Regions from separate parts of the Kluyvera intermedia genome, predicted to be linked through region 1. Evidence: predicted binding sites of a transcription regulator. Region 1 holds the regulator's gene; the other holds the start of a gene.
What was found. The regulator LexA, encoded in region 1, represses DNA repair genes until DNA is damaged. The targets are predictions, from matches to a motif close to TNCTGTATGTACATACAGNA.

Region 1 (15,022 bases):
GATGTTTATCTGCGACCGCTGCGATGTGGTGAAAGAAGAGTGTGCGGAAGGGGTGGAAGATATCATGCATACGCTGGCGGCAAAAATGGGCTTTGCCCTGCGCCATAACGTTATTGAAGCACATGGTTTGTGTTCAGGCTGCGTGGAAGTAGAAGCGTGCCGGGCGCATGAAGATTGCCAACACGACCATACCATTCAGATTAAAAAGAAATCCCGCTAGTGGCTGCTTAACGGGGGAGCGTACGTCCTTGTACGCACGGGTAGGAATTATACGTTACCAGTGATGGTTATTACGTTTGTCCCAGCTATCGACCTCTTTCTCCGCTTCATCCTTCGCGTAGCCGTAGCGTTCCTGAATTTTACCGACCAGCTGATCGCGTTTACCTTCGATCACCGTCATATCGTCATCGGTCAGTTTGCCCCATTGCTCTTTCACTTTACCTTTAAGCTGTTTCCAGTTGCCGCCGATTTCGTCTTTATTCATCATCAAATCCTCGAACGTCAGTGATTGAACTAGTGAACTAAAGGTTGCTGTAGAGCAGACGTCTTTTTCTCTAAGCGTGAGATTAATTGTAGTCACTCATTCTGGGGTTGATTCACTATTCGGAATCTTTAACCGTTCCGTCAGAGAAACCAGCTATTGTTCCGCCAGTGCCGACGCCAGATAACCGCCAGAGACAAACCGCGCAAAGCAAGGAAAACAGCCAGCGCTAGCCACAGACCGTGATTGCCAAGAACCGGCAGCGCCAGCAGCGTTAACGCAAAACCTACCGCCGCTACCGCCATGCTGTTACGCATCTCCGCCCCACGCGTTGCCCCGATAAACATGCCATCGAGCAAGTAACACCACACGCCAATCACCGGTAACACCACCTGCCAGAGCACATAGCGATCGGCTAGCTGTTGTAGTTCGGGCAATGAAGTCAGCAACGCAACGATATGCTCACCGAAAACGGCATAAATCAGCGCGAAGGCTAGCGCAACCACGCCGGCCTGACGACACGCAGCCCGCCAGACCTCCAGCAATTTGCTACCATCCCGCGCGCCGTAGGCCTGCCCGGAATGCGCTTCTACCGCATAGGCGAAGCCGTCCAGTGCATAGGCCGTGAAGGTCAGCATGGTCATCAGCACCGCATTCACCGCCACCACGTCGCTACCAAGACGCGCGCCAAAAACGGTCACGGCACCAAAGCAAAGCTGGAGCAGCAACGAGCGCAGCATGATGTCGCGGTTCAGCGCCAGCAAGCGGCGGAAGTCACCCGCCCAGGCGGTTTTGAGCATTGCCCAGGAAATCCCGCGCATCACCAGCACCTTACGCACCATGCCCAATCCCACCAGCAAGGTAGCGTATTCGGCAATCGCCGTTGCCAGCGCCGCGCCCTGCACGTTCATGTGTAGCCCCATAACCAGCCACAGATCGAGCACAATGTTCAGAACGTTACCGACCACCAGTAGCACTACGGGCGCTCGCGCATATTGCACGCCGAGCAACCAGCCCAGCAGTACGAGGTTTGCCAGTGATGCCGGAGCGCTTAGCCAACGGATGGAAAGAAAACGCCGCGCCTGCTCCAGCACTTCACCGCTCCCTCCGACGATGGACAGCGCCAACTCAATCAATGGATTTCTGAAGAGGACAATCAGCAATCCGGCCCCCAGCGCCAGCAGCAGCGGCTGCACCAGCGCACGAGCCAGCGCCTGCGGATTTTTGGCGCCAAACGCCTGTGATGTCAGGCCAGTAGTGCTCATACGTAAAAACAGCAATAGCATGAACAGGAAACTGGTCGCAGTGGCGCCAATCGCCACGCCGCCGAGGTAAACGGGACTGTCGAGGTGACCAATAACCGCGGTATCCACCAGCCCCAGAAGAGGAACGGTGATGTTGGAGAAGATCATGGGAAGCGCCAGGCGCCACAGGGCCTTATCGGCGGAAGTCAGAAGCGGCATGTGTGTATACCAGAAAGAAAAAAGGCTGTGATAGCGAAAGCCTCACAGCCGTTTAAGACAGGGGAAGAGTTACAGCCATTCACCGTTGCGGATAACGCCAACGGCTAGCCCTTCAATCGAGAAGTTCTGCTGACGCAGATCGACCACGATAGGGGAAAATTCGCTGTTTTCGGGCAGCAATTCGACGACGTTACCCTGTTTTTTCAGGCGTTTCACCGTCACTTCTTCGTCGATACGCGCCACCACAACCTGGCCGTTACGCACGTCCTGAGTTTTATGCACAGCGAGCAGATCGCCATCCATAATCCCGATATCTTTCATCGACATGCCGCTCACCCGAAGCAGAAAATCTGCGCTCGGTTTGAACAGCGAAGGGTCAACCTGGTAGTGCCCTTCAATGTGCTGCTGCGCCAGCAGCGGTTCGCCCGCCGCCACACGGCCTACCAGTGGCAGGCCCGTTTCTTCTTCCACCAGCAGGCGGATGCCGCGAGAGGCGCCTGAGACAATCTCAAGAACCCCTTTACGCGCGAGCGCTTTAAGGTGTTCTTCAGCAGCGTTCGGGGAACGGAACCCCAAGCGCTGAGCAATTTCCGCACGTGTTGGCGGCATGCCCGTCTGGCTGATGTGATCCCGGATGAGATCAAACACCTCTTGCTGCCTGGTCGTTAATGCTTTCATTCCGCCCCCTGGGTGTATATACAGTTATGCTGTGAGTATATACAGCTAGTGTCTATTTTGGAACCATAAAACACGCAAAATCAGGCAGTTTTCACAGCTTTAGTGGAAATGCGCCCACAACAGGATGCCCCAGGTGAGAAGCGCGACGAAAATCGACAGTAGCACCGCCGCCGATCCCATGTCTTTCGCACGCCCCGACAGTTCGTGATGCTCCGAACCAATACGGTCAACTACCGCTTCCAGTGCACTATTGAGAATTTCCACTATCATCACCAACAGGACGGAGCCGATAAGCAGCACGCGGGTGATGGGATCAACATCCAGCCAGCAGGCGATGATAATCGCCACGACCGAGGCGGCCCCTTCCTGGCGGAAGGCAGCTTCGTTGATCCATGCCGCGCGAAATCCTTTCCAGGAATAGCCTGCAGCTTTGATGATTCGGGTGAGCCCAGTGGTATTATTGGCCATCTAAAGAACCTTTTTCATTTATACGTCTATGACAATGCGTGTTATGAAGCGGTAGAACAGAAATTCTGCCGACTTTCTGATATTCTTGCCGCGCATTTGCATGATTAACCAGAGGCTTTACATCGTTTATGTCCGGCTGGCCACGAATTTACTACAAATTACTGAATTTACCATTAAGTGTTCTGGTAAAGAGCAAGTCTATTCCGGCAGAACCTGCCCAGGAATTGGGGCTTGATACATCACGTCCAATTATGTACGTCCTGCCTTATAACTCTAAGGCCGACTTACTGACGCTGCGCGCCCAGTGTCTGGCGCACGAGCTTCCCGATCCGCTCGAACCGTTAGAAATCGACGGCACCCTGCTGCCGCGCTACGTGTTCATTCACGGCGGCCCGCGCGTCTTCACTTACTACACGCCGAAAGAAGAGTCGATTAAGCTGTTCCACGACTACCTCGATCTGCACCGTAGCAATCCAAATCTGGATGTGCAAATGGTGCCGGTGTCGGTGATGTTTGGGCGTTCTCCAGGTCGCGAGAAAGGCGAGGTGAATCCACCTCTGCGGATGCTGAACGGCTTCCAGAAATTCTTCGCCGTCTCCTGGCTGGGGCGCGATAGCTTCGTGCGTTTCTCCCCGTCCGTCTCACTGCGCCGCATGGCCGATGAACACGGCACGGATAAGACCATCGCCCAAAAACTGGCGCGTGTGGCCCGTATGCACTTTGCTCGTCAGCGCCTGGCAGCAGTAGGTCCACGCCTGCCTGCACGTCATGACCTGTTCAAAAAACTGCTGGCGTCAAAAGCGATTGCCAAAGCGGTAGAGGACGAAGCACGCAGCAAAAAAATCTCCCACGAAAAAGCGCAACAGAATGCCATTGCGCTGATGGAAGAGATTGCCGCTAACTTCTCCTACGAAATGATCCGTCTGACCGACCGTATCCTGAGTTTTACCTGGAACCGTCTGTATCAGGGGATTAACGTCAATAACGCCGAGCGCGTACGCCAGTTGGCGCACGACGGGCATGAGATTGTTTATGTGCCCTGCCACCGCAGTCACATGGACTATCTGCTGCTCTCTTACGTGCTCTACCACCAGGGGCTGGTGCCGCCACATATCGCTGCCGGTATCAACCTGAACTTCTGGCCAGCGGGCCCGATTTTCCGCCGCCTGGGCGCGTTCTTTATTCGCCGTACCTTTAAGGGCAATAAGCTCTACTCAACCGTGTTCCGCGAATATCTTGGCGAGCTGTTTAGCCGTGGTTATTCCGTGGAGTACTTCGTTGAGGGTGGTCGCTCCCGTACCGGTCGTCTGCTGGATCCGAAAACCGGCACCTTGTCGATGACGATTCAGGCGATGCTGCGCGGCGGTTCTCGTCCTATCACGCTGGTGCCAATCTACATTGGTTACGAGCACGTGATGGAAGTGGGCACTTACGCCAAAGAATTACGCGGCGCGACGAAAGAGAAAGAGAGCTTACCGCAGATGCTGCGAGGCTTGAGCAAACTGCGTAATTTGGGGCAGGGTTATGTGAACTTCGGTGAACCGATGTCGCTGATGTCCTATCTCAACCATCACGTACCGGAATGGCGCGAGTCTATCGATCCTATCGAAGCCGTGCGTCCGGCGTGGCTGACGCCAACCGTCAATAAGATGGCGGCAGAACTGATGGTGCGCATCAACAACGCCGGTGCGGCGAACGCCATGAACCTGTGCTGTACCGCGCTGCTGGCTTCTCGTCAGCGTTCGTTGACCCGCGAGCAGTTAACGCAGCAGCTGGATTGCTATCTAGACCTGATGCGTAACGCGCCGTACGCGCCGGATGCCACCGCGCCGAAAGCGTCGGCGAGCGAGCTTATCGACCACGCGCTGCAGATGAACAAGTTCGAAGTCGAGAAAGACACCATCGGCGATATCATCATTCTGCCGCGCGAGCAGGCGGTATTGATGACTTACTATCGCAATAACATTGCGCATATGTTGATGATGCCGTCGTTGTTAGCCTCGATTCTGACCCAGCACCGTGAGATCTCACGCGAGCAGGTTCTTGAGTACATTGGGACGCTGTATCCAATGCTGAAGGCAGAGCTGTTCCTACGCTGGGATCGCGAGGAGCTGCCGGCGGTTATCGATACGCTGATTGCTGAGATGGCGCGTCAGGAATTGGTCAACGTGGATAACGACAAGCTGCGTATCAACGCCTCTCATTCCCGTACCCTGCAACTGTTAGCCGCAGGCGCGCGTGAAACGCTGCAACGTTATGCGATCACCTTCTGGCTGCTGAGCGGAAACCCGTCGATGAACCGCAGTACGCTTGAGAAAGAGAGTCGCACGCTGGCTCAGCGTCTGTCTGTTCTGCACGGCATTAACTCACCGGAGTTCTTCGATAAAGCGGTGTTCTCATCGCTGGTGTTGACCCTGCGTGATGAAGGCTATATCAGCGACAGCGGCGACGCCGAGCCGGAAGAGACGATCAAGGTGTACCAGATGATGGCAAGCCTGATTACCCCGGACGTGCGCTTGACGATTGAGAGCGTGACGCAGGAAGAAGCGGCGCAGTAAAAACAAAAATCCCCGGCATCGACCGGGGATTTTTTTATGCTTTTGTAGCCCAGACGAGGTGTTTACGCCGACTCCGGGGTGATTCCGTGCCAATTCCCGGCGGCGCTGCGCTTGGCCGGGCTACCGGTGAGGTGTAGGCCGGATAAGGCAAAGCCGCCGTCCGGCAATGTGCACAGTTCAGAACTGCCAGTAGCTCATCGCCAGACCAATAAACAACACCAGCCCCACGTAGTTATTGTTTAAAAATGCCTGGAAGCAGGGGTCGCGTTCACGGTTACGGATAAGCTTCTGCTGATACACAAACAGCGCGCCAGCGACCAGAATCGACCAGTAGAACTCCCAGTTCAGGTCATTCAGCCAGCCAATCGCCGCCATTAGCGCCAGTACACCCGCCTGCAAAATACCGATAATCAGCCGGTCGTATTGGCCGAATAAAATGGCCGTCGATTTAATGCCGATTTTAACGTCATCGTCGCGATCAACCATCGCGTACTGGGTGTCATAGGCGACCGCCCACAGGATGTTTGCCAACAGCATCAACCAGCAACTGAGCGGTAAGGTTTCGCTAACGGCGGCAAACGCCATAGGGATTGACCAGCCAAAAGCCGCGCCCAACACCACCTGCGGCAAATGGGTGTAGCGCTTCATAAACGGGTAGACCCAAGCCAGCGCCAGACCGGCGACCGACAGCAGGATGGTCATGGTGTTGAGCGTTAGTACCAGCAAGAACGACAGCAGTACCAGCACAGCAAACAGGATCCGCGCCTCTTTCTCGCTCACCGCACCGCTAGGAAGCGGACGGTTTGCTGTGCGCTTCACGTGCCCATCAAATTTACGGTCGGCGTAGTCGTTTACCACGCAGCCTGCGGCGCGCATCAACCAGACACCCGCGACGAACACCGCCAGAATCCACAATGGTGGTACGCCCGGTGCCGCGACCCACAGCGCCCATAGCGTTGGCCACAGCAGCAACAGTGCGCCAATCGGTTTGTCCGTGCGCATCAGTCGGTGATAAGCCATCAGCTTACCCGACCTAAGACTCGTCTCCATTTTCCTTCTTCCTCTTAATGCAGCTTAATACAGCGGCGACGCCGGTAAAAACAGCTCTGTCAGCAGCAGCGGTTTCCCGCTCAGACGGAGGCGAGAACGACGCCCCCACAGCGCATCGTGACGCCCAATTTCAATAAAGTCGCGGGTCAGTTGGGAGGACGTAAACAGATAACGCCCCAGTGGGGTTTTCCCCAGTTGCTGTAGCGCCAGCTCTGGCCCACAGAGGGTTGATTCAGGCACCACGGTACGCCCGGCAAGCCACGGTTCGTCACCCACGCACAATAATATTTCTCGCAGCCAATAGCGAGGTTCTTCCGGCAATAGATGCTGTTCACTGGTCAATGCATCGCGGTGGATAAATTCTTCGTTTAATAGCGTAACGCTAACCGGTTTCCCATACTGCTCAAACCGTTTGGTCATAGAATCTTCCAGCATCAGCCAATCACGCAGAGCCGGTTCGAGCGGGGGAACGACGTCAAAATAGCGCAAATTACGCAGTTGCGTCAGTGCAGAGTGCGACATGCCTGTCTCTCCAATACATAGCGTTCAGGCATTGTATCGCAGAAAGGCGTGGGAGGGAGTGCAGGAATGGTCAAATACGATCATAAGCGCAACAGCGGTGCAACAGATGATGCTAGATGCCAAAAAAGGTGCGCCCGTGAGGGCACACCGAAAGGCTTCGCCTAAACATCCGCGCTGCGGGGAGAACTTACCCCTTGCCTTTTACAGCGCCGATAAAGGTGGAACGAGCAGATTTGGAGCCCAGACGTTCGGCTTCATTCATCAATTTCAGGGCCTTGTCGATGTCCCCTTTCGCCACAGCTTGTTTAATACCGTTGTTAAAGTAGCTTTCGGTATCGTTGAGCATCGGTTCCGCTTTTGCAGCAGGAGCCGGAGCTGCTGCGACGGCTGCCGCAGGTGCTGCATAGGTTGGTGCGGCGGTATTACCGACGGTCACCGGAGCCGGGCCGGAAGAGCCGAATAGTGGGCCAACCAGTACGCTGGAGCTGCTGTTGGTTTTCACTTTCAGCTTCACCAGACCGTCGGTGGTGTGTTTTGCAATCGGGTCTGGAATATCCGGGATCGCGTTGCCAATACCTTTGGCATAAGCTTTTGCCGGATCCAGCAGCTTAGTGGTCTGCTGCAAATCTTTTTCAGTAGTAAAGACCAGTACGTAGAGTTTTTGCTGTCCCAGCGCTGGCGTCAAACGCATAACACCTTCCAGGCGGTCGGCGCTCATGACACCCGGTTCCTGGTAGGTAAAGTAGCTGCTAGGGAAATAGGCAGAAGGCGTCATATTCTGATCAAGAATCAACACATTCGGTGCAAAGACGGTAGTTTGTTTGTTCACTTCGCTGGATAGCGTCAGCGTGAGTTCGCCAATGTTAGCCGGTACGCTGTAAGCAACAACTTTACCGGTGATACCTGGAACATTCAGCGTTTGTCCGCCCACCGCAATTTGCGTGGACTGAACTTTAGATTGGTCGACCGGCGTCCAGGTCAGTTGTTGCAAGGACGACATCGGGATGGTTGGCGCGGCGCTGGTGTTTTGCGGCACATAGTTGACGTCGGCAAGGCTGATGCCCGGGACGCTCGCCATTAATCCAGCGGTTAAACATAGAGCAACGAGACTTTTTTTCATTTTCATTATGATGACCTCAGAAATCGCCAGTCTAGCGGTGGCCAGGCAATAGCGCGCTAAACCTTATGAAATAGAGGGGCTTGCGCCCCTCGTCAGATTATTGCTTCAGGTTAATGCTGAATTACCACCAGATTTCCATCTGAGCACCGAAGGAGAACTCATCGCTGTCGCCGCGGCTGGTGTTGGATGTGCTTGAGTTGCTTGAAACGGCATAACGAGTTGCATCGCCGTTGCTGTTTTTCGCGTAGCCCCAGTTTTCATCCCATTTCGCATAGGTTGCGAACACACGGATCGCCGGACGAGACCAGATGCTGTCACCCGCCTGCCATTGTTGTGCCAGGGTGATTTTGTACTGGCTGTTACGGTCGCCAGTCTGCTGGGATTTCACGTTGTCATAGCCAACTTCCAGCAAGGTGCTCATGATTGGTGTCCATTTGTACATTGGACGGATACCCACGGTATACCATTCGGTACCCAGGTCGTTATCCATATCGAGATTCTGATACATACCGACGTACATCAGGTCCCAATCGTCACTCAGAGAGATAGCACCGTGGTCTAATACGCGCACCAGGCTACCGTTGTTGTTTACAACGTTGTTGGCGTAGTTCGTTTTTGTACCGTCTGGATTGGTAATGGTTATCGTAGAAGAACCGAAGGAGCCCTGAGACAGCCCTTTACCCTGAGAAGTCATAGAGTCAGTTGCGTACTGAACAACAAACTTGTTGTAGCCTTTCAGCATGCTCTGGGTATGTTCAGCGGTGAACATCCAGCCATCTTTAGAAGCGCCATCTGCCAGGCTGTAGTCATCAGTGGTGTTTGCACGACCGTAGTCAGCACCCAGTTCCAGCATGCCGTCTGGGTTGATAGCCAGCTGCGCTAAACGCACGTCAAAGACGTCGTTGGCGGTATCTTTGGTTTTGTCATAAATATTCTGGCTGCTGAAGGCATAAGAACCACCAGCTTCCTGAGAACGGGTCGCTGCCAGAGACAGTTTACCGAAGCCCAGATCGACGTTTTCGATACCCGCACCAGGACCTGAAATATCCCAGTAGTAGAAGTCGATCATGTGAACATCATGACGTTGGTAGAAGCGCTTACCGGCCCAGATAGTGGAGCCTGGCAGCCAATCAATCAGGTTTTTACCCTGCACGTTTGCTTCACGGAATGCTGGGTCAGTCCCTTCCCAGTCATTCTGCTGGGCAACGGAGTAAGCCACGTTAGTGTCGAAGTAGAAGCTCTTATCGCCTTCTTTCCACACTTCCTGGCCTAATTTCAGTTCGGCGTAGGTTTCACATTCGTTACCGAGACGGTATTTACTTTGTGCACCAGTTGCCTGGAAACATTGTTGTTCGCCACCGCTACCTGTCCAGCCAATACCGGAACGTGCGTAGCCATGGAAATCTACTGCCATTGCTTGAGCAGACATAATGCCTGCAGCAACAGCAACCGCCACGGGGAGTTTGCGCAGAGTAATCATCTATTCTATCTCCTGAGATCATTGCTTTTCTTTAACATTTCACCCCGTAACGCCTTATCGTTGGCGGTGTAAGGGTTTCCTGTTTGTTTTGTTATGGGGCTCTTAAACACCGGGTTCTTTGTGCAGCCGACGACATGCAGTGCCATCTTCTCGGAACAGATGACAACGCTCTGGCGGCAAACCAATGGCGAATGTGGCACCCTCTTCTACCAACACCACGTCGTTCTGGCGGTACACCAGGTTTTGACGAATGGCGGGGATCTGGATATGAATTTGTGTTTCGTGACCGAGCTGTTCGACAACATTCACGATGCCTTCCAGCGTCACATCGGCGATGTGGCTAGGCAGCAGGTGTTCAGGGCGGATGCCCAGCGACATGTTGGTACCAACATTCACGTTGCTGCTTTCTACCGGTAGCCAGATTTGCTGGCGGTTCGGCAGCTCAACCTGCACCTGATCAATTGCAGTTGCGGTGACTTTAACCGGCAGGAAGTTCATCTTCGGCGAGCCGATAAAGCCCGCAACAAAGCGGTCAGCCGGGTAGTGATACAGCTCCAGCGGTTTACCCACCTGTGCTACGCGACCGGCATCCAGTACCACGATTTTGTCCGCGAGGGTCATGGCTTCGACCTGATCGTGGGTGACGTAAATCATCGTGCGGCCAAGGCGTTTGTGCAGACGGGAAATTTCAATACGCATCTGGACGCGCAGCGCCGCATCCAGGTTCGAAAGGGGTTCATCGAGCAGGAACACGCGTGGTTCTGCCACCAGCGTACGACCAATGGCGACACGCTGACGCTGACCACCGGAGAGCGCTTTCGGTTTACGTTCCAGCAAATGTGCTAGCTGTAAGACTTCAGCAACTTGCGTGACGCGCTGGTTGATCACCTCTTTTTTGGCACCCGCCAGTTTCAAACCAAAGGACATGTTCTCGGCAACGGAAAGGTGGGGATATAACGCATAGGACTGAAACACCATGCCCACGCCACGTTCAGCAGGTGGGATATCGTTCATGCGGGTTTCACCAATATACAGATCGCCACTGGTGATGGTTTCGAGGCCCGCGATCATACGCAGCAACGTTGATTTGCCACAGCCTGATGGCCCGACAAACACCACGAACTCCCCTTCCTGGATGTCGAGGTTAATATCTTTCGACACCACCACGTCTCCCCAGGCTTTCGTTACATTGCGTAGCTGTACGTTCGCCATGCCCTTCTCCCTCGTTACAACTCGTCACCAAAAGACACATTCAAGATGGGCTGACTATGCAGCAACCATCATTCTGGTGAATCCTCCACCCCCCCGGTTTTTTATGGGGGAGGAGGCGGGAGGATGAGGAGGCGCGCTCTGCTCCCGATGACATCTCATCCGAACGAAAATCGTGATGGTGCTTGCAAAAACCGGCGCATTTTTTTGTGCGCTGGAACGCATAACCGGGGATTTTGTTATCGAGATCACACTAATAACCCCTAGGGCGTAGACTCCAGGAGGATGGAAAGGGGTTGCTAAAAAAGGAAACTCATCAACGTTAAACCACCTCTGTGTATCCACGAGTACATCACCAAAAAGGACGGATAGATGAAAATCAAAACTGGCGCTCGCATCCTTGCGCTTTCCGCATTGACCACGATGATGTTTTCCGCCTCTGCTCTGGCAAAAATTGAAGAGGGAAAGCTGGTTATCTGGATTAACGGCGACAAAGGCTATAACGGCCTGGCCGAGGTCGGTAAGAAATTCGAGAAAGATACCGGAATCAAAGTCACCATCGAACACCCGGATAAGCTGGAAGAGAAATTCCCGCAGGTTGCGGCAACTGGCGACGGCCCGGACATTATCTTCTGGGCACATGACCGCTTTGGCGGCTACGCACAGTCTGGCCTGCTGGCCGAAGTTACCCCAGATAAAGCGTTCCAGGACAAGCTCTACCCGTTCACCTGGGATGCAGTACGTTACAACGGCAAACTGATTGCTTACCCAATCGCGGTTGAAGCGCTGTCGCTGATTTACAACAAAGACCTCGTGCCTAACCCACCGAAAACCTGGGAAGAAATCCCAGCACTGGATAAAGAGCTGAAGGCAAAAGGTAAATCTGCGCTGATGTTCAACCTGCAAGAACCGTACTTCACATGGCCGCTGATTGCTGCCGACGGCGGTTACGCGTTCAAGTTTGAAAACGGCAAGTACGATGTGAAAGACGTGGGCGTAGATAGCGCTGGCGCGAAGGCGGGTCTGGGCTTCCTGGTTGACCTTATCAAGAACAAGCACATGAACGCAGACACCGACTACTCCATCGCTGAAGCCGCCTTTAACAAAGGCGATACCGCAATGACCATCAACGGTCCGTGGGCGTGGTCGAACATCGATAAGAGCAAAATCAACTATGGCGTAACGCTGCTACCAACCTTCAAAGGCAAAGCGTCTAAACCGTTTGTTGGCGTACTGAGCGCGGGTATCAACGCTGCTAGCCCGAACAAAGAGCTGGCGAAAGAGTTCCTCGAAAACTACCTGCTGACCGATCAGGGTCTGGATGAAGTGAACAAGGACAAACCGCTGGGCGCTGTTGCGCTGAAATCCTTCCAGGACCAGTTAGCGAAAGATCCACGTATCGCGGCGACCATGGATAACGCCCAGAAAGGCGAAATCATGCCGAACATCCCACAGATGTCTGCATTCTGGTATGCCGTTCGTACCGCAGTGATCAACGCCGCCAGCGGTCGTCAGACCGTCGATTCTGCGCTGAAAGATGCACAAGGTCGTATCACCAAGTAATGTTTTTATCCCCTCTCCCGCAGGGAGAGGGTTAGGGTGAGGGTTGTTTAATATATCCGCCCTCACCCCGACCCTCTCCCCCAGGAGAGGGAGAAAAGCTCAAACGTTGTAGAGGAAGATCCCCATGGATGTCATTAAAAAGAAGCATTGGTGGCAAAGCGACCGGTTTAAATGGTCAGTGATAGGTCTGCTTGGACTGCTGGTGAGTTACCTTGTCGTTTTAATGTATGTACAGGGGGAGTACCTGTTTGCCATCATGACGCTGATTTTAAGTTCAGCGGGCCTGTATATTTTCGCCAATCGTAAAACCTACGCGTGGCGCTATGTTTACCCGGGCGTTGCCGGGATGGGGCTCTTCGTCCTGTTCCCGCTGATTTGTACTATCGCCATCGCATTTACCAACTACAGCAGCACCAACCAGCTGACCTTTGAACGCGCCCAGGAAGTCCTGATGGACCGCTCCTATCAGGCCGGTAAAACCTACGGCTTCGGCCTGTATCCTGCTGGTGACGAGTGGCAACTGGCTCTCACCGACGGTGAAAGTGGTAAAAATTATCTCTCCGACGCCTTCAAGTTTGGCGGCGAGCAGAAACTGCAACTAAAAGAGACCGACGCCCTGCCAACCGGTGAGCGCGCGGCACTACGCATCATCACCCAGAATCGTCAGGCACTGAACCAGCTCACTGCGGTTCTGCCGGATGACAGCAAAGTCACCATGAGCTCGCTGCGCCAGTTCTCCGGCACCCAGCCGCTCTATACGCTTGCCGACGACGGCCTGCTGACCAACAACCAAAGCGGCGTGAAATATCGTCCTAATAACGACATTGGTTTCTACCAGACCATTAACGCTGACGGCCACTGGGGCGATGAAAAACTCAGCCCGGGCTACACCGTGGGCATCGGCTGGGATAACTTCACCCGCGTCTTCACCGACGAAGGTATCAAAAAACCATTCTTCGCCATCTTCGTCTGGACGGTGGTGTTCTCCGTACTGACGGTGATCCTGACCGTAGCGGTCGGCATGATTCTGGCCTGCGTTGTACAGTGGGAATCGCTGAAGGGCAAAGCTATCTACCGCGTACTGCTGATTCTGCCGTATGCCGTTCCGTCGTTTATCTCAATTCTGATTTTCAAAGGGCTGTTCAACCAGAGCTTTGGTGAAATCAACATGATGCTGAGCGCGCTGTTTGGTATCAAACCGGCCTGGTTTAGCGACCCAACTACCGCGCGTTCGATGATTGTGATCGTCAACACCTGGCTGGGTTATCCGTACATGATGATCCTGTGCATGGGCCTGTTGAAAGCGATTCCGGACGACCTGTATGAAGCCTCGGCAATGGACGGCGCCGGGCCGTTCCAGAACTTCTTTAAGATTACGTTCCCGCTGCTGATTAAGCCGCTCACGCCGCTGATGATCGCCAGCTTTGCCTTTAACTTTAACAACTTCGTACTGATTCAGCTGTTGACCAACGGTGGCCCTGACCGCCTCGGCACCACGACGCCAGCCGGTTATACCGACCTGCTCGTGAGCTACACCTACCGCATCGCCTTTGAAGGCGGCGGCGGCCAGGACTTTGGTCTGGCGGCAGCGATTGCGACGCTTATCTTCCTGTTGGTTGGTGCGCTCGCGATAGTGAACCTGAAAGCCACGCGTATGAAGTTTGATTAAGGGAGACAACGATCATGGCTATGGTACAACCCAAATCTCAGAAACTGCGTCTCTTCACCACGCACCTTCTGCTACTGATTTTCATTGCGGCGATTATGTTCCCGCTGCTGATGGTTATCGCGATTTCACTGCGCGAAGGTAACTTCGCTACCGGCAGCCTGATTCCGGAAAATATTTCCTGGGAACACTGGAAGCTGGCGCTGGGCTTTAGCGTTGAACATGCGGATGGCCGCGTCACGCCGCCGCCTTTCCCGGTTCTGTTATGGCTGTGGAACTCGGTGAAAATCGCGGGCATCACCGCTATCGGTATCGTCACGCTCTCTACCACTTGTGCTTACGCGTTTGCCCGTATGCGTTTCCCGGGCAAAGCCACTTTGCTAAAAGGGATGTTGATTTTCCAGATGTTCCCGGCGGTGCTGTCACTGGTCGCGTTGTATGCCTTGTTTGACCGCCTGGGCCAGTACATTCCGTTTATCGGCCTGAACACCCACGGCGGGGTGATCTTCGCCTACCTCGGCGGCATTGCGCTGCACGTGTGGACGATTAAAGGTTACTTCGAAACCATTGATAACTCATTGGAAGAAGCAGCGGCGCTGGATGGCGCTACCCCATGGCAGGCATTCCGCCTGGTCTTGCTGCCGCTCTCCGTACCGATTCTGGCGGTGGTCTTTATCCTGTCGTTTATCGCCGCAATTACCGAAGTACCGGTTGCATCACTGCTGCTGCGTGATGTGAACAGTTACACCCTGGCCGTGGGTATG
Region 2 (15,022 bases), 100 kb from region 1:
TCGTCGTTGAAGCGGTCGTGGAAAATCCGAAGGTGAAGAAAGCCGTACTGGTCGAGACCGAGCAAAAAGTTCGTCCGGACACAGTGCTGGCGTCCAACACTTCAACGATTCCTATCGGTGATCTGGCCGATGCGCTTGAACGCCCGGAAAACTTCTGCGGGATGCACTTCTTTAACCCAGTACACCGTATGCCATTGGTTGAGATTATCCGTGGCAAGAAAACCTCGGATAGTACCATCGCCAAAGTGGTCGCCTGGGCAAGCAAAATGGGCAAAACGCCAATTGTGGTTAACGACTGCCCTGGCTTCTTCGTCAACCGCGTCCTGTTCCCGTACTTTGCCGGTTTCAGCCAGTTGCTGCGCGACGGTGCGGATTTCCGCAAAGTCGATAAAGTCATGGAGAAACAGTTCGGTTGGCCTATGGGCCCAGCTTACCTGCTCGATGTGGTTGGTATTGATACCGCCCACCATGCACAAGCCGTGATGGCCGCCGGTTTCCCGCAGCGTATGCATAAAGACTATCGCGATGCCATCGACGCACTGTTCGATGCCAGCCGCTATGGACAGAAAAACGGTCTGGGCTTCTGGCGTTATAAAGAAGACAGCAAAGGTAAACCGAAGAAAGAAGAAGATCCTGCGGTGGATAGCCTGCTGGCCGACGTATGCCAGCCTAAACGCGACTTCAGTGAAGAAGAGATTATCGCCCGCATGATGATTCCGATGGTCAACGAAGTAGTGCGTTGCCTAGAAGAAGGCATTATCGCAAGCCCGGCAGAAGCCGACATGGCGCTGGTCTACGGCCTCGGCTTCCCTCCATTCCACGGCGGAGCATTCCGCTGGCTGGATACGCTTGGCAGCGCGAAGTATCTCGATATGGCGCAGCAATATCAGCATCTCGGCCCATTGTATGAAGTCCCGGCCGGGCTGCGCGACAAAGCGCGTCATAACGAAGCGTATTATCCCCCGGTTGAACCCGCCCGCCCGGCTGGTGAGCTGAAAACGGCTTAAGGAGTCACGATGGAACAGGTTGTTATTGTTGATGCAATTCGTACCCCGATGGGCCGCTCGAAAGGGGGCGCGTTCCGCAACGTACGTGCAGAAGATCTCTCCGCCCATTTGATGCGTAGCCTGCTGGCACGCAACCCGGCGCTTGAAGCGGCGGCTATCGATGACATCTATTGGGGCTGCGTGCAGCAAACGCTGGAGCAGGGCTTCAACATCGCCCGTAACGCTTCATTGCTGGCGGAGATCCCGCATTCAGTTCCGGCGGTTACCGTTAACCGCCTCTGTGGTTCTTCAATGCAAGCTCTGCACGATGCGGCACGCATGATCATGACCGGCGATGCGCAGGTCTGTCTGGTCGGCGGCGTCGAGCACATGGGCCACGTGCCGATGAGTCACGGTGTGGATTTCCATCCGGGCATGAGTCGTACCGTTGCCAAAGCCGCGGGGATGATGGGTCTGACGGCTGAAATGCTCTCACGTATGCACGGTATTAACCGTGAAATGCAGGATGCTTTCGCCGCACGTTCTCACGCGCGAGCCTGGGCTGCAACCCAGTCCGGTGCCTTTAAGAATGAAATTATTCCAACCGGCGGGCACGATGCAGATGGTGTACTGAAACAGTTTAATTACGATGAAGTTATCCGCCCGGAAACGACCGTTGAGGCGCTTTCTACCCTGCGTCCAGCATTCGATCCGGTAACCGGTACAGTTACCGCCGGGACATCTTCCGCGCTCTCCGACGGGGCTTCCGCCATGCTGGTGATGAGCGAAAGCCGCGCACGGGCATTGGGATTAACCCCTCGCGCACGTATTCGCTCAATGGCCGTGGTGGGCTGCGACCCTTCCATCATGGGTTATGGTCCGGTTCCAGCCTCAAAGCTGGCGCTGAAAAAAGCCGGTCTAACCGCCAGCGACATTGATCTGTTTGAGATGAACGAAGCGTTTGCCGCACAGATCCTGCCGTGCATTAAAGATCTGGGGTTGATGGAGCAGATCGACGAGAAGATCAACCTTAACGGTGGGGCTATCGCCCTGGGTCATCCGCTAGGGTGTTCCGGTACGCGTATCACCACCACCCTGCTGAATCTGATGGAACGCAAAGACGCCCAGTTTGGTCTGGCGACCATGTGTATCGGGTTGGGTCAGGGGATCGCGACCGTTATCGAGCGCGTATAAAAACGCGCTCGATAACGCAAACATTATCATTACTGTAGGCCGGGCAAGCGCAGCGCCCCCCGGCAAACATGCCGGATGGCAACGCTGCGCGTTTTATCCGGCCTACAGCACAAAAAAGTTTAATTGCCGTTCTTCCCGCCTGTCAGGGGCGGGTTTTTTATTCGTCTATCAGATAAATGCAAACGCATCGCCAAACAGGCGGTCTTCCCGCGCCTGGCGTTCGTTACAGAACAAGTCACGGGCAATTTTCGCCATTTCAAAGCGACCTGCGATGTAGATATCGTGCTCCGCCAGCGTACCGTAATCCTGCAATACCGCCGTCAAAACAGTCCCAGAACGTCCGCGCCAGCCTTCTTCAGGCTGTTCAACCACCGGTTCAACACGCAGATTAGGGTGAGTCACCGACAACGCTTCCAGCTCGGAGAGATCGTAAAGATGCTTCTCTTCACGGCCGCCCCAATAAATCGTCACATCACGATTCGGGTTACGCGCCAGCGCGGTCAGTAGAATTGAGCGCACATATGAGAAGCCAGTCCCACCTGCAATCAGCACCAGCGGACGATCGTCTTCATCGCGAAGCCAGGCCTCGCCGTGCGGGATATCCACCACCACTTCACGATCTTTCAGAATACGGTCCATGACCGCCATCGCGTACAGATTTAGCTCTGAAGCGCCGATATGCAGCTCAATAAACGCTTTTTCATCCGGCGTAGAGGCCATGGAGAACGGGCGTTTGTCGCGCTCATCCATTACCACCATCAGATACTGCCCGGCGCGGAATGAGAAGGCGGCGTCGGGCACTAAACGAACGCGATATACCGTATCGGTAATGGCATCCACCGAAGTCACTTTACAGCTTAAGGTTGTCATGCGCTCCCTCTGTCGGGTCTTTCCCCATCCATAAAGTCAGGGAATATATTTATCATTTATCGTCGGAAAAAATGGCCAGCTCGTCCCAGATGTCATCAATGCGCGCCGTAACGGCGGGATCTTTCTTGATCGGACGGCCCCACTCGCGCTGGGTTTCCCCAGGCCACTTATTGGTGGCATCCAGCCCCATTTTCGACCCCAGACCGGAAACCGGCGAGGCGAAATCAAGATAATCAATCGGCGTATTTTCTACCAGCACGGTATCCCTCGCAGGATCCATACGGGTCGTAATCGCCCATATCACATCGTTCCAGTCACGTGCGTTCACATCATCATCGCAGACAATCACGAATTTTGTGTACATAAACTGGCGTAAAAACGACCATACGCCCATCATCACGCGTTTTGCATGTCCGGCATACTGCTTTTTCATGGTGACGACGGCAAGGCGGTATGAACAACCTTCCGGCGGCAAGTAGAAATCGACAATCTCCGGGAACTGTTTTTGCAGAATTGGCACGAAGACTTCATTCAGCGCCACACCTAACACTGCGGGTTCATCGGGTGGACGTCCGGTATAGGTGGAATGATAAATAGCGTCTTCGCGCTGGGTAATATGCGTCACGGTAAAGACCGGGAAACTATCCACTTCGTTGTAATAACCGGTGTGATCACCATACGGGCCTTCCGGCGCGAACTCACCCTGCTCGATGTAACCTTCAAGGATAATCTCAGCGCTGGCCGGAACTTCCAAATCGTTGGAAAGACACTTCACCACTTCGGTTTTGGTGCCACGCAGCAGGCCAGCAAAAGCATACTCGGAGAGAGTGTCCGGCACCGGCGTCACCGCGCCAAGAATGGTCGCAGGATCGGCACCCAACGCGACGGAAACCGGGAACCGCTCACCAGGATGAGCCGCACACCACTCCTGAAAATCAAGCGCGCCGCCGCGATGCGACAGCCAGCGCATAATCAGTTTATTTTTGCCAATCACCTGCTGGCGATAGATACCCAGATTCTGCCGTTCTTTGTGTGGCCCACGGGTCACCGTCAGCCCCCACGTAATCAGTGGTGCAGCATCTTCGGGCCAGCAGGTCATCACCGGAATGCGGGATAAATCGACGTCATCTCCAGAGATAACTTTTTGCTGGCAAGGCGCGCCGCGCAGCCGTTTGGTCGGCATGTTCAGTACTTGCTTAAACTGCGGCAGCTTGTCGTACAGATCGCGGAAACCTTTTGGCGGCTCAGGCTCTTTCAGGAAGGCTAATAACTTACCCACTTCACGCAACGCGCTGACATCTTCCTGCCCCATGCCCATTGCCACACGTTTTGGCGTGCCGAACAGGTTACACAGCACCGGCATGGAATAACCTTTGGGATTCTCGAACAGCAATGCAGGCCCACCGGCACGAAGGGTGCGGTCGGCAATTTCGGTAATCTCCAGATGGGGGTCAACCGGGAGGCTAATACGTTTTAGTTCGCCCTGCTGCTCAAGTTGTGTCAGAAAGTCGCGCAAGTCATGGTATTTCATGGGGTAATTATTGGCCTCCTGGTAAGCGCCTCATTATACGGCGAATGGGTCCGTGATGCTGTATTTTTGTTAAATTAGCGTAAATTAAAGCAGCGATAATCAACGTCGCGATTTAGCCGCACTTTTGTTATGCTTCCGCGTTAAATAGCAAAAAAGAGTCATTATGCAAGCCTGGTATTTACTGTACTGCAAACGCGGGCAACTTCAGCGTGCCCAGGAACATCTTGAACGACAGGCGGTAAACTGCCTGACGCCGATGATCACCCTGGAAAAAATCGTGCGCGGCAAACGCACCTCAGTCAGTGAGCCACTGTTCCCGAACTATATGTTTGTGGAATTTGACCCAGAAGTCATTCATACCACTACCATCAACGCCACCCGCGGCGTAAGCCACTTTGTGCGTTTTGGGCTTCATCCGGCGACGGTACCGTCAACGGTTATCCACCAGCTTTCGCTTTATCAGCCAGATGACGTTACCGATCCGGAAACCCCCTATCCTGGCGACAGCGTTGTCATTACCGAAGGCGCGTTCGAAGGGTTACAGGCCATCTTTGCCGAGCCGGACGGCGAAGCGCGCTCTATGCTGCTGCTCAACCTGCTTAACAAGCAAATCAAGCAGAGCGTTAAGAACACCGACTTCCGTAAATCCTGATTTAAAAGTCGATATTAAACAACTGTCTGGCATTGTTGTCTGTGACGGCTTCCAGCCATTGTGCCTCTTCCCCACGCCATTGGGCAACGCGAGTCAGAATATGCGGCACAAACGCCGGTTCATTACGACGCGATGCCGGCTTTGGCGTCATATCGCGCGGCAAAAGATACGGTGCATCCGTCTCCAGCAGCAGGCGATTGGCCGGGATCATCGGTAACATCTCGCGCAGCTCCAGCCCCCGACGCTCATCGCATACCCAGCCGGTAATGCCGATAAACAACCCGTGATCCAGACAAGCCTGCAATTCATCCCGCGTACCGGTAAAGCAATGCAACACGGCACCCGGCAGATGGTCCAGCCAGGGCTCCAGCAGCGCAAAGAAGCGATCGTGCGCGTCACGACAGTGCAGGAATACCGGCATCCCCAATTCAGCAGCCATCGCCAACTGGGCGCTAAAAGCGGTTTCCTGTTCCGCAGGCGTTGAGAAATTACGGTTAAAGTCCAGACCGCACTCGCCCACCGCCACCACTTCCGGTTTATTGACCAGCGTATAAATAGCGTCTGCGACTTCCGGTGACCAGCTGCTGCTGTCATGCGGGTGCACGCCTGCGGTAGACCAGCAAAGTTCAAATCGTTCTGCCAGCCGCTGGGCTTCTTCACTCTCATGACGGTTGGTACCAGTCAACAGCATACCGTGTACGCCAGCGGCGCGGGCGCGGGTGACCACCTCGTCGCGATCGCTGGAAAACTGTGAACTCGTTAAATTAACACCGATATCAAACATCATGGCTCCCATATGACAACCGCCCTGACGGGCGGTTGGTTATTCTTCAGTTTCTTCTGCTTGCGCGTCTTCCTCACGCGTTGCTCGCTTCCCGGCGTAGAAGCGGGAGAAAAACAGTCCCACTTCAAACAGACAGTACATCGGGATGGCCAGCAACGTTTGCGAGAACACATCCGGTGGCGTCAGCAGCATGCCAACCACGAATGCGCCGACCAGCACGTACGGACGCTTCTTGCGCAGGTCGTCTGGCGTGGTGACACCAACCCAACACAACAAGACAATCGCCACAGGCACTTCAAACGATACGCCAAACGCAATAAATAGCGACATGACGAAGTCGAGGTAGCTCTTAATATCGGTTGAGACCAGCACCCCAACCGGCGCAGTGTGCGTCAGGAAGCCGAAGGCCAGTGGGAACACCACGAAATAGGCGAACGCCATACCGGTATAAAACAGCAAAGTACTGGAGACCAGCAGCGGTACCACCAGACGACGCTCATGCTTGTACAGCGCAGGCGCAACAAACGCCCATACCTGGTACAGGATGACCGGCGCCGAGAGGATAAGCGAGACCATAAAAGTCAGCTTGATTGGCGTGAAAAACGGTGACGCCACATCGGTTGCGATCATCGTCGCACCCTGCGGCATCTGTTTAATCAGCGGTGCCGACACCAGTTGATAGATATCATTGGCGAAGTAAACCAACGCCAGAAAAATGACAATGACCGCAATAATGCAATTGAGCAGGCGCTTACGCAGCTCAATCAGATGAGCGATCAACGGTTGAGTATCTTCTACGCTCATGTCTACGGTTTATCACTCGATGCGGGGGATGAATCAGGAACGGCGGCGGTAGAGACTTTCTCTTTCTCTACCGGTTTGACCACGATAGTCTCAGGCTCTGAGGCTTCAACGTGCTGCGAAACCGGCTCCTCAGACGGTGCCACCTGCGGCTCAGCCGTAACCGGCTGTGCGGCGTCCTTATCCTTCACCACAGGGTTATGGATAGTATTGGCCTCGTCACTCGCCTTTTCAGGATCGTGCGCTGAGTAAGAACGCTTCATAGACTCTGCCGCTTCACGCAGTTCGTCCATAGAAGCCTTCAGCTCAGGCGTCAGACTATCCAGACTCGCTTTCTCCACTTTCTTCAGGCTGTCCTGAAACTCCTGGAGTTTAAGCTCCTGCGTCAGCTCATTTTGTACGGTTGCCGCCAGCGAGCGCAGTGCTCTGATCCAGCCAACAACCGTCTTCACTGCTACCGGTAGTCGTTTTGGCCCCAACACCACAAGGCCAACAATAAACACCAGCAACAGTTCACTGAAACCAATATCAAACACGAATTACACCTGCTCGTTGTCGTGGCGTTTCGCTTCGTCTTTCTTCGCACTTTCCTGCTTATCAGTAATTGATTGCGCAGTGAAGTCTGCATCCTGGCTCGGTTTGTCTTTCTTGTCGTCTTCATCACCCATGGCTTTTTTGAAGCCTTTGATAGACGCGCCTAAATCCGACCCAAGTGAGCTCAGCTTTTTAGTCCCAAAAAGCAGAACCACGATAACGACGATAATCAGCAACTGCCAAATACTAATACCACCCATACAAGTTCCTCTGATAGATGATGAAATAATCAGCGTGCATTATACGTTATGCAACGCCCTGTTAGCGACGCAAAAATCAGCGCGTCTTCCGCCAGCCTGCAAGCCATACCACCAGACCTCCGGCCATAAGCCATGCGGGTGTTAGCCCCCATTCCGGACGGTAAACCAGTAACACTGTACCGCTCAGGAGTAAAACCGCACCTATACCAAAGAGATAACGCGATTGCCCCTGCCGGATATGATGCGTTGCCATGTCTTGTGAAATCTTCGCCAGGCTAGCTTGCATCTGTTTACTCTGACGCAGGCTGTCGTACACCAACTCAGGGATTTCCGGCATTTTTTCGATCCAGAACGGTGCTTTGTCTTTCAACGCCCGGAACAATGCAGGAATCCCCACCTGATCCTTAATCCATGACTCAAGGAAAGGTTTCGCCGTCTTCCATAAATCTAACTGAGGATAGAGCTGACGTCCTACCCCTTCTACGTAAAGTAATGTCTTTTGCAGTAACACCAGTTGTGGTTGCACTTCCATATTGAAGCGGCGAGCGGTGTTAAACAGGTTTAACAACACGTGACCGAAGGAAATTTCTGCCAGCGGTTTTTCAAAGATGGGTTCGCACACGGTACGGATAGCAAACTCAAACTCTTCAACGCTGGTGTCCGCCGGTACCCAGCCAGAATCCACATGTAGCTCTGCCACCTTGCGGTAGTCGCGGTTGAAGAAGGCGATAAAGTTTTCCGCTAGATAGCGCTTATCGTCTTTATTTAACGAGCCGACAATACCGCAGTCGATACCGATGTACTGCGGATCTTCCGGGTGTTCGTAGCTGACGAAAATATTCCCCGGGTGCATGTCGGCATGAAAGAAGCTATCGCGGAATACCTGAGTGAAGAACACCTGCACACCACGTTCAGCCAGCAGTTGCATGTTGGTATTTTGCTTTTCCAGCGTCTCGATATCAGACACCGGGATGCCGTAAATACGCTCCATCACCAGCATATCAACGCGGCAGTAGTCGGAGTAAATCTCCGGCACATAGAGCATCGGGCTATTTTCAAAATTACGACGCAGCTGAATAGCGTTAGCGGCTTCACGCAGCAGGTTTAATTCATCAAGCAACGTTTTTTCATAGTCACGGACGACTTCCAGCGGGCGCAGTCGACGACCATCTGGCAGCAGGCGTGGAACCCAGCGAGCCAGCCGGTAGATAAGTTTCATATCCGCTTTGATGACCGGCAAAATGTCCGGACGGATAACCTTAATCACCACTTCCCGACCATTCTCTTTCAAGCGTGCCGTATGCACCTGAGCAATCGAAGCGGAAGCCAGCGGTTCAATATCAAAATCATCGAACCAGCTTTCGACGGGAATATCCCCCATCGATTTTTCAATTTGCTGTTTTGCCAGCTTGCCATCAAACGGTGCCACGCGATCTTGTAGCATCACCAGTTGGTCGGCAATTTGCGGCGGGAAAAGGTCGCGGCGGGTAGAGAGCATCTGGCCGAACTTGATCCACACCGGGCCAAGTTCCTGGAGCGCTAACCGCAGGCGGTCACCCAACGGTTTATCCTTGTGGCGATTCGGCATCCAGAACAACAACCGACGTCCAATACGCAGCGGCAGCGTGATTCGCATTTTGGGAATCAGCTCATCTAGCCCGTAGCTCAAGAAGGTGCGGATGATAAAATACAGGCGCCGTAATTCTCCTGGCGTCATTTCTCCTCCAGTTTTTCCAGCCGTTTGGTCAGGGCAGCAAGCTCTCGCTCCACGGCCATCGCTTCTTCAGCAAACCAGGCCACTTCTAATGCTCCCGGAGCAAGACGCCACTCTTCTGTGAGCGCTTCAGCAACATACTGCTGCTGGCGCGCCAGGCCATGCTGCAAAAATTTCATACCGCCACGCAGGGCTTTGCTGACGCCTTCGGCCGCAATATCTCCGGTATATGGCGCTAAAAGCTCAGCCGGGTCAAATTCGGCAAGATCAGCCAGCGACACCAGATTCTGCACCACCTGAAGATCGCCCTGTACTTCGAGGTCATTATTACGAATAAGCGCAGTCAGTTGCTGGCGGTTACGCAACTGCGGCAGCACGCTAGCGCGGGTCATCACGGTACAGTCAGCATCGCCTTCCCATGCGCCCAGTACGTCAACCTGACGCTCGCTGAAAACTAACACTAGCGGTGAGGTGAACTCTTTAAGTTCAATGCGCAGTACTTTACCAATAAGACGCTGACGAGCAGGTTTTAACGCCTTCTCACGCCACAGCAGCGCGTTGATGGCGGTCTCAATGCTGCCGGTTACTAAAGGTTTCAACGGCATAGCAGCCTCTCAATCAGAATTTATAGCCACGGTGCAGCGCGACGATCCCAGCCGTCAGGTTGTAGTAATCTACGTTTTCCAGACCCGCATTTTGCATCATCTCTTTCAGGGTATCCTGATTCGGATGCATACGGATGGATTCAGCCAGATAGCGGTAGCTGTCTGCATCGTTCGCGACCATTTCGCCAATGCGCGGCAGAATATGGAACGAGTAAGCATCGTAAGCTTTGCTCAGGGGGTCAATAACCGGCTTGGAGAACTCCAGCACTAACAGGCGGCCACCTGGCTTCAGTACGCGATACATGGAGCGCAGCGCTTTGTCTTTATCAGTGACGTTACGCAGGCCAAAAGAAATGGTGATGCAGTCAAAGGTGTTATCCGGGAATGGCAGCGCTTCTGCGTTCGCCTGAACGTATTCTACGTTACCCACTACGCCAATATTACGCAGCTTTTCACGACCCATTTTCAACATCGAGTCGTTAATATCAGCCAGCACGACGCGCCCGGTTTCGCCCACCATACGCGAGAATTTCGCCGTCAGGTCACCGGTACCGCCCGCCAGATCGAGAACTGTCTGTCCACGGCGCACGCCGCTGCAATCAATGGTAAAACGCTTCCAGAGACGATGAATACCGAATGACATCAGGTCATTCATAACATCGTATTTTGCGGCGACAGAATGGAATACATGCGCCACCATGTCTACCTTCTGATCTTTGGCAATTGTTTGAAAGCCAAAGTGCGTCGTTTCTTGTGAATCCTCAACCATCTCTATGCCTGCTTATCAAGAAAATGTTCATGGAGTGTAACAGATTGGGCACGATTGCCCTACGATTCCACCCCGTTACGAAATCGCCGGTAGCGCTGAATTAGCGGTGTTCTGCCGCTAACGGATTGTCATCATTCAACTCTTCATCATCACGCAGTCGGAACTCATCATCCTGCGAGGTCGCTTGCTCGACGAGATCGGGGTTGATCTCGCGCTTCACCTCGACGCCAAGATGACGGAACGCCTCCGCCTGAGACAACACGTTACCCCGCCCCGAGGTGAGTTTTTTCATCGCCTGACGGTAGTTATCCTGCGCTTTTTCGAGACTCTGGCCGATCGACGACATATCATCAACGAAGAGGCGCATTTTGTCATATAAGCGGCTGGCGCGTTCAGCAATATGTTGCGCATTACGGCTTTGATGCTCATAGCGCCACAGATTAGCAATAGTACGCAACGCCACCAGCAGCGTAGTGGGACTGACCAGCATAATGTTATTTTTTAACGCTTCGCTGATCAATTCTGGCTGGCGGTCGAGCGCCAGCAAAAATGCCGGTTCGACAGGAATAAACATCAGGACGTAGTCCAGGGAGCGCAGCCCCGGCAACTGTTGATAATCTTTACGCCCCAACAGACGAATGTGTTTACGTACCGCCGCAATGTGCTCTTGCAGAGCCGCTTCACGCGTATAGTCATCTTCAGCGTTAAAATAGCGCTCGTAGGCCACCAGCGTCATCTTGGCGTCTACCACCACATCCTTACGGTGCGGGAGGCGGACAATAACGTCCGGCTGCATGCGGGAGCTGGCGTCGGTGTTAATGCTGACCTGGGTTTCATACTCATGACCTTCGCGTAGGCCAGAAGCTTCCAGAACGCGGGTGAGAACCACTTCGCCCCAGTTACCCTGGGTTTTGTTATCCCCTTTTAGCGCCCGGGTCAGATTGACTGCTTCCTGCGCCATTTGGGCATTCAACTGTTGCAGATTACGAATTTCATGCGCCAACGTGTGGCGCTCACGCGCTTCCTGACCAAAGCTGTCCTGAACCTGACGACGAAAACCATCAAGCTGTTCACGTAACGGCGTCAACAGGCCGTGTAGACTTTGACGGTTTTGTTCATCCACCCGACGATTGCTCTGCTCAAAGATACGGTTGGCGAGGTTCTCAAACTGCTCGCTCAGGCGTTGTTCGCTGTTGAGCATCAGGCAGTGTTTTTCATCACCGTGCTGGCGAGTGGTCTCCAGCAACGTGGTCACTTCGCGCAGATCGACTTCGAGCGACGAGTTGATTTCTCGCAGGCTACGCAGCTCGTTGTTAAGCAGTTCACACTCTTCGCGCCAGTGGGCGTTCTGGGCAATGTGTTGTTTCGCGGCACTTAATTCACCGTACACATCTCGCTCTTCCGCCAACTGCTCGGCACGCTGATGCGCCACACGATAGCTCGCAGCCAGCCAGCCAATCGCTATGCCCGCCAACGCCACTAACGCATAAATCACCACGGCAATATCCACAACGCCCCCTACTTAAACCGGTTATCTGCACAAAATAGAATTGTGCTGTATAAACGTCCAGTTTTAAAGCAGTTTCCTGCGAGCCGCTGCGCAAAAAGAAAAAGGCCGAACAAGTCGGCCTTTTACGAAGGAGAGGAAAACTACAGCAGGCGACGCGCCGCTTCTACCACGATTTTCACCGCGTGGCTTTCGGTCTTCTTCATGGTCTCTGCGTTAGGAATTTCCTGCTGGGTGCGGTTGACGATAACGCCAGCAACCATCCCCGCGCGCAGACCCTGGCTTGAGCACATGGTCAGCAGGGTAGCGGATTCCATTTCGTAGTTCATCACGCCCATTGACTGCCACTCTTCCATCGAACCTTTGTAGTTTCTCACTACGCGGCCAGAGAAGGTGTCATAGCGTTCCTGACCTGGGTAGAAGGTGTCTGATGATGCAGTCACGCCCACATGAGTGGTCGCGCCGATAGCTTTCGCCGCTTCAACCAGCGCAGAGGTACAGGCGAAATCAGCAACCGCTGGGTATTCCATTGGGGCAAAATGCAGGCTCGCGCCGTCAAGACGGACGGATGCGGTAGTCACCAGTACATCGCCAACGTTGATGTGCGGCTGAATAGCGCCGGTGGTGCCCACACGCAGGAAAGTGCGGATACCCAGCTGTGCCAGTTCTTCCACGGCAATAGAGGTAGACGGGCCACCGATACCGGTCGAGCAAACGATGACTGATTTGCCATCCAGTTCAGCACGCCAGGAGGTAAATTCACGATGAGATGCCAGTTTTACCGGCTTATCCATCAGCGCGGCGATCTTTTCCACACGCTCCGGGTCACCGGGGACGATCGCAAGCGTAGCCCCTTGTAAATCGTTTTTAGTGAGGCCGAGATGAAAAACATCAGACTTGGACATAAAGAACTCCTCTGTGGTTTAAGTTTTGCAGAAGAAGCAAAAATGTACTTTATAGAAGACCACGATACTTTTTCGTGACTACCATCACTAAGGAATAAAAATATTACATTAAATTCCATGCAATTAGTGATTCACATCACATTAACAAGTTATTGTGATCGTCAGCTGCACAAAAATACGCCGTATTCAGGCACTGTGATTCTGCTATGAGTTCATTACAAGGGTACGGAGAATGCCATGACAATCAATAAACAACCTGGATTTGCATCTGCTGCTTCACCTCATGCCTCGACTACCGTCCATACGCCCGAAGAGGCTATTACGGCGGGAGAAACCTCCATTCCCTCACAGGGAGATACGCTGCCGGCTTATCAAGCCCGACCAAAACATAGCGATGCGCCTCTCCCGGTAATCATCGTAGTGCAGGAGATTTTTGGCGTCCACGAACACATCCGTGATATCTGCCGTCGGCTGGCGCTGGAGGGTTATCTGGCTATCGCACCAGAACTCTATTTCCGCCAGGGCGATGCCAGTGACTATGACGATATCCCGTCATTGTTCAGCGGTCTGGTATCAAAAGTTCCCGATGCCCAAGTGCTGGTCGACCTCGACCATGTTGCCAGTTGGGCTGCGCGCAACGGCGGTGATGCCAATCGCTTGTCGGTGACCGGTTTTTGCTGGGGAGGACGTATTGCATGGCTGTATGCCGCGCACAATCCACAGCTGAAAGCCGCGGTGGCCTGGTATGGTCGCCTGACCGGTGACAAGACATTAAACAATCCAAAACACCCGGTTGATGTGGCGGTAGACCTTAGCGCACCGGTGCTTGGGCTGTACGGCGGGCAGGATACAGGGATCTCACTTGAGTCCGTCGAAACAATGCGTCATGCGCTACGCGCGGCTAATGCGAAAGCCGAGATTGTGGTGTATCCCGACGCCGGACACGCGTTTAATGCCGATTATCGCGAAAGTTACCATGAAGAGTCAGCTAAAGATGGCTGGCAACGGATGCTGGCGTGGTTTGCGCAGTATGCGGGGAAGAAAAGCCAGTAGCCTAATAAAGTAGCCCGCCCAAGCGAAGCGCCGCCGGGATTCGGCTCCCGAGCCTTCCCGGAGTCGGCGCAAACACCTCGTCCGGGCTACCTTGTTTTTTTACGCCTGCCGCAGATTTTGCGCGGCTTTCACCATATTCGCCAGCGCGGCCCGGGTTTCCGGCCAGCCGCGCGTTTTCAGGCCGCAGTCGGGGTTAACCCACAGACGTTCCGCCGGAATACGTTGCTCGGCTTTCTTCAGCAGCGCTTCAATCCATTCCACGCTCGGCACGTTTGGCGAGTGAATGTCGTACACGCCAGGCCCGATATCATTCGGGTAGTCGAACTCTTCGAACGACTCCAGCAGTTCCATATCAGAACGCGAGGTCTCAATGGTAATGACGTCCGCATCCAGCGCCGCGATGGAATCCATGATGTCGTTGAACTCGCAGTAACACATGTGAGTGTGGATCTGCGTGTCGTCCTTCGCCACTGAGGCATTAATACGGAAGGCTTCCACGCCCCACTCCAGATACGCCGCCCAGTCACTACGACGCAGCGGCAGACCTTCACGCAGCGCTGGTTCGTCGATCTGGATGATACCGATACCGGCAGCTTCCAGATCCGCGACTTCATCACGCAGCGCCAAGGCAATCTGCTTAGCAATAGTTTCGCGGGTCACATCTTCACGTGGGAATGACCAGCAAAGAATGGTCACCGGGCCAGTCAGCATGCCTTTGACCGGTTTGTCGGTCAGCGATTGGGCGTATTTTGCCCATTCCACGGTAATCGCTTGCGGGCGACTGACATCGCCAATCACCACCGGCGGTTTCACGCAGCGTGAGCCATAGCTCTGTACCCAACCGTTTTGCGTAAAGA

Region 2: the regulator LexA is predicted to act here: its motif matches at 12,254-12,273, upstream of rmuC (DNA recombination protein RmuC).

Annotation. Positions count from the first base shown of each region.
Region 1 is NZ_CP139986.1:4,386,069-4,401,090, forward strand. It holds gene zur (zinc uptake transcriptional repressor Zur) at 1-220, shown strand, start outside; gene U0026_RS21105 (CsbD family protein) at 275-484, opposite strand; gene dinF (MATE family efflux transporter DinF) at 625-1,944, opposite strand; gene lexA (transcriptional repressor LexA) at 2,014-2,622, opposite strand; gene U0026_RS21120 (diacylglycerol kinase) at 2,722-3,090, opposite strand; gene plsB (glycerol-3-phosphate 1-O-acyltransferase PlsB) at 3,219-5,648, shown strand; gene ubiA (4-hydroxybenzoate octaprenyltransferase) at 5,826-6,698, opposite strand; gene ubiC (chorismate lyase) at 6,723-7,220, opposite strand; gene malM (maltose operon protein MalM) at 7,408-8,346, opposite strand; gene U0026_RS21145 (maltoporin) at 8,462-9,820, opposite strand; gene malK (maltose/maltodextrin ABC transporter ATP-binding protein MalK) at 9,923-11,032, opposite strand; gene malE (maltose/maltodextrin ABC transporter substrate-binding protein MalE) at 11,402-12,592, shown strand; gene malF (maltose ABC transporter permease MalF) at 12,717-14,261, shown strand; gene malG (maltose ABC transporter permease MalG) at 14,276-15,022, shown strand, end outside.
Region 2 is NZ_CP139986.1:4,488,773-4,503,794, forward strand. It holds gene fadB (fatty acid oxidation complex subunit alpha FadB) at 1-1,007, shown strand, start outside; gene fadA (acetyl-CoA C-acyltransferase FadA) at 1,017-2,180, shown strand; gene fre (NAD(P)H-flavin reductase) at 2,349-3,050, opposite strand; gene ubiD (4-hydroxy-3-polyprenylbenzoate decarboxylase) at 3,103-4,581, opposite strand; gene rfaH (transcription/translation regulatory transformer protein RfaH) at 4,745-5,233, shown strand; gene tatD (3'-5' ssDNA/RNA exonuclease TatD) at 5,235-6,029, opposite strand; gene tatC (Sec-independent protein translocase subunit TatC) at 6,057-6,821, opposite strand; gene tatB (Sec-independent protein translocase protein TatB) at 6,824-7,354, opposite strand; gene tatA (Sec-independent protein translocase subunit TatA) at 7,358-7,612, opposite strand; gene ubiB (ubiquinone biosynthesis regulatory protein kinase UbiB) at 7,689-9,329, opposite strand; gene ubiJ (ubiquinone biosynthesis protein UbiJ) at 9,326-9,931, opposite strand; gene ubiE (bifunctional demethylmenaquinone methyltransferase/2-methoxy-6-polyprenyl-1,4-benzoquinol methylase UbiE) at 9,945-10,700, opposite strand; gene rmuC (DNA recombination protein RmuC) at 10,801-12,210, opposite strand; gene udp (uridine phosphorylase) at 12,351-13,112, opposite strand; gene U0026_RS21640 (dienelactone hydrolase family protein) at 13,350-14,165, shown strand; gene metE (5-methyltetrahydropteroyltriglutamate--homocysteine S-methyltransferase) at 14,265-15,022, opposite strand, start outside.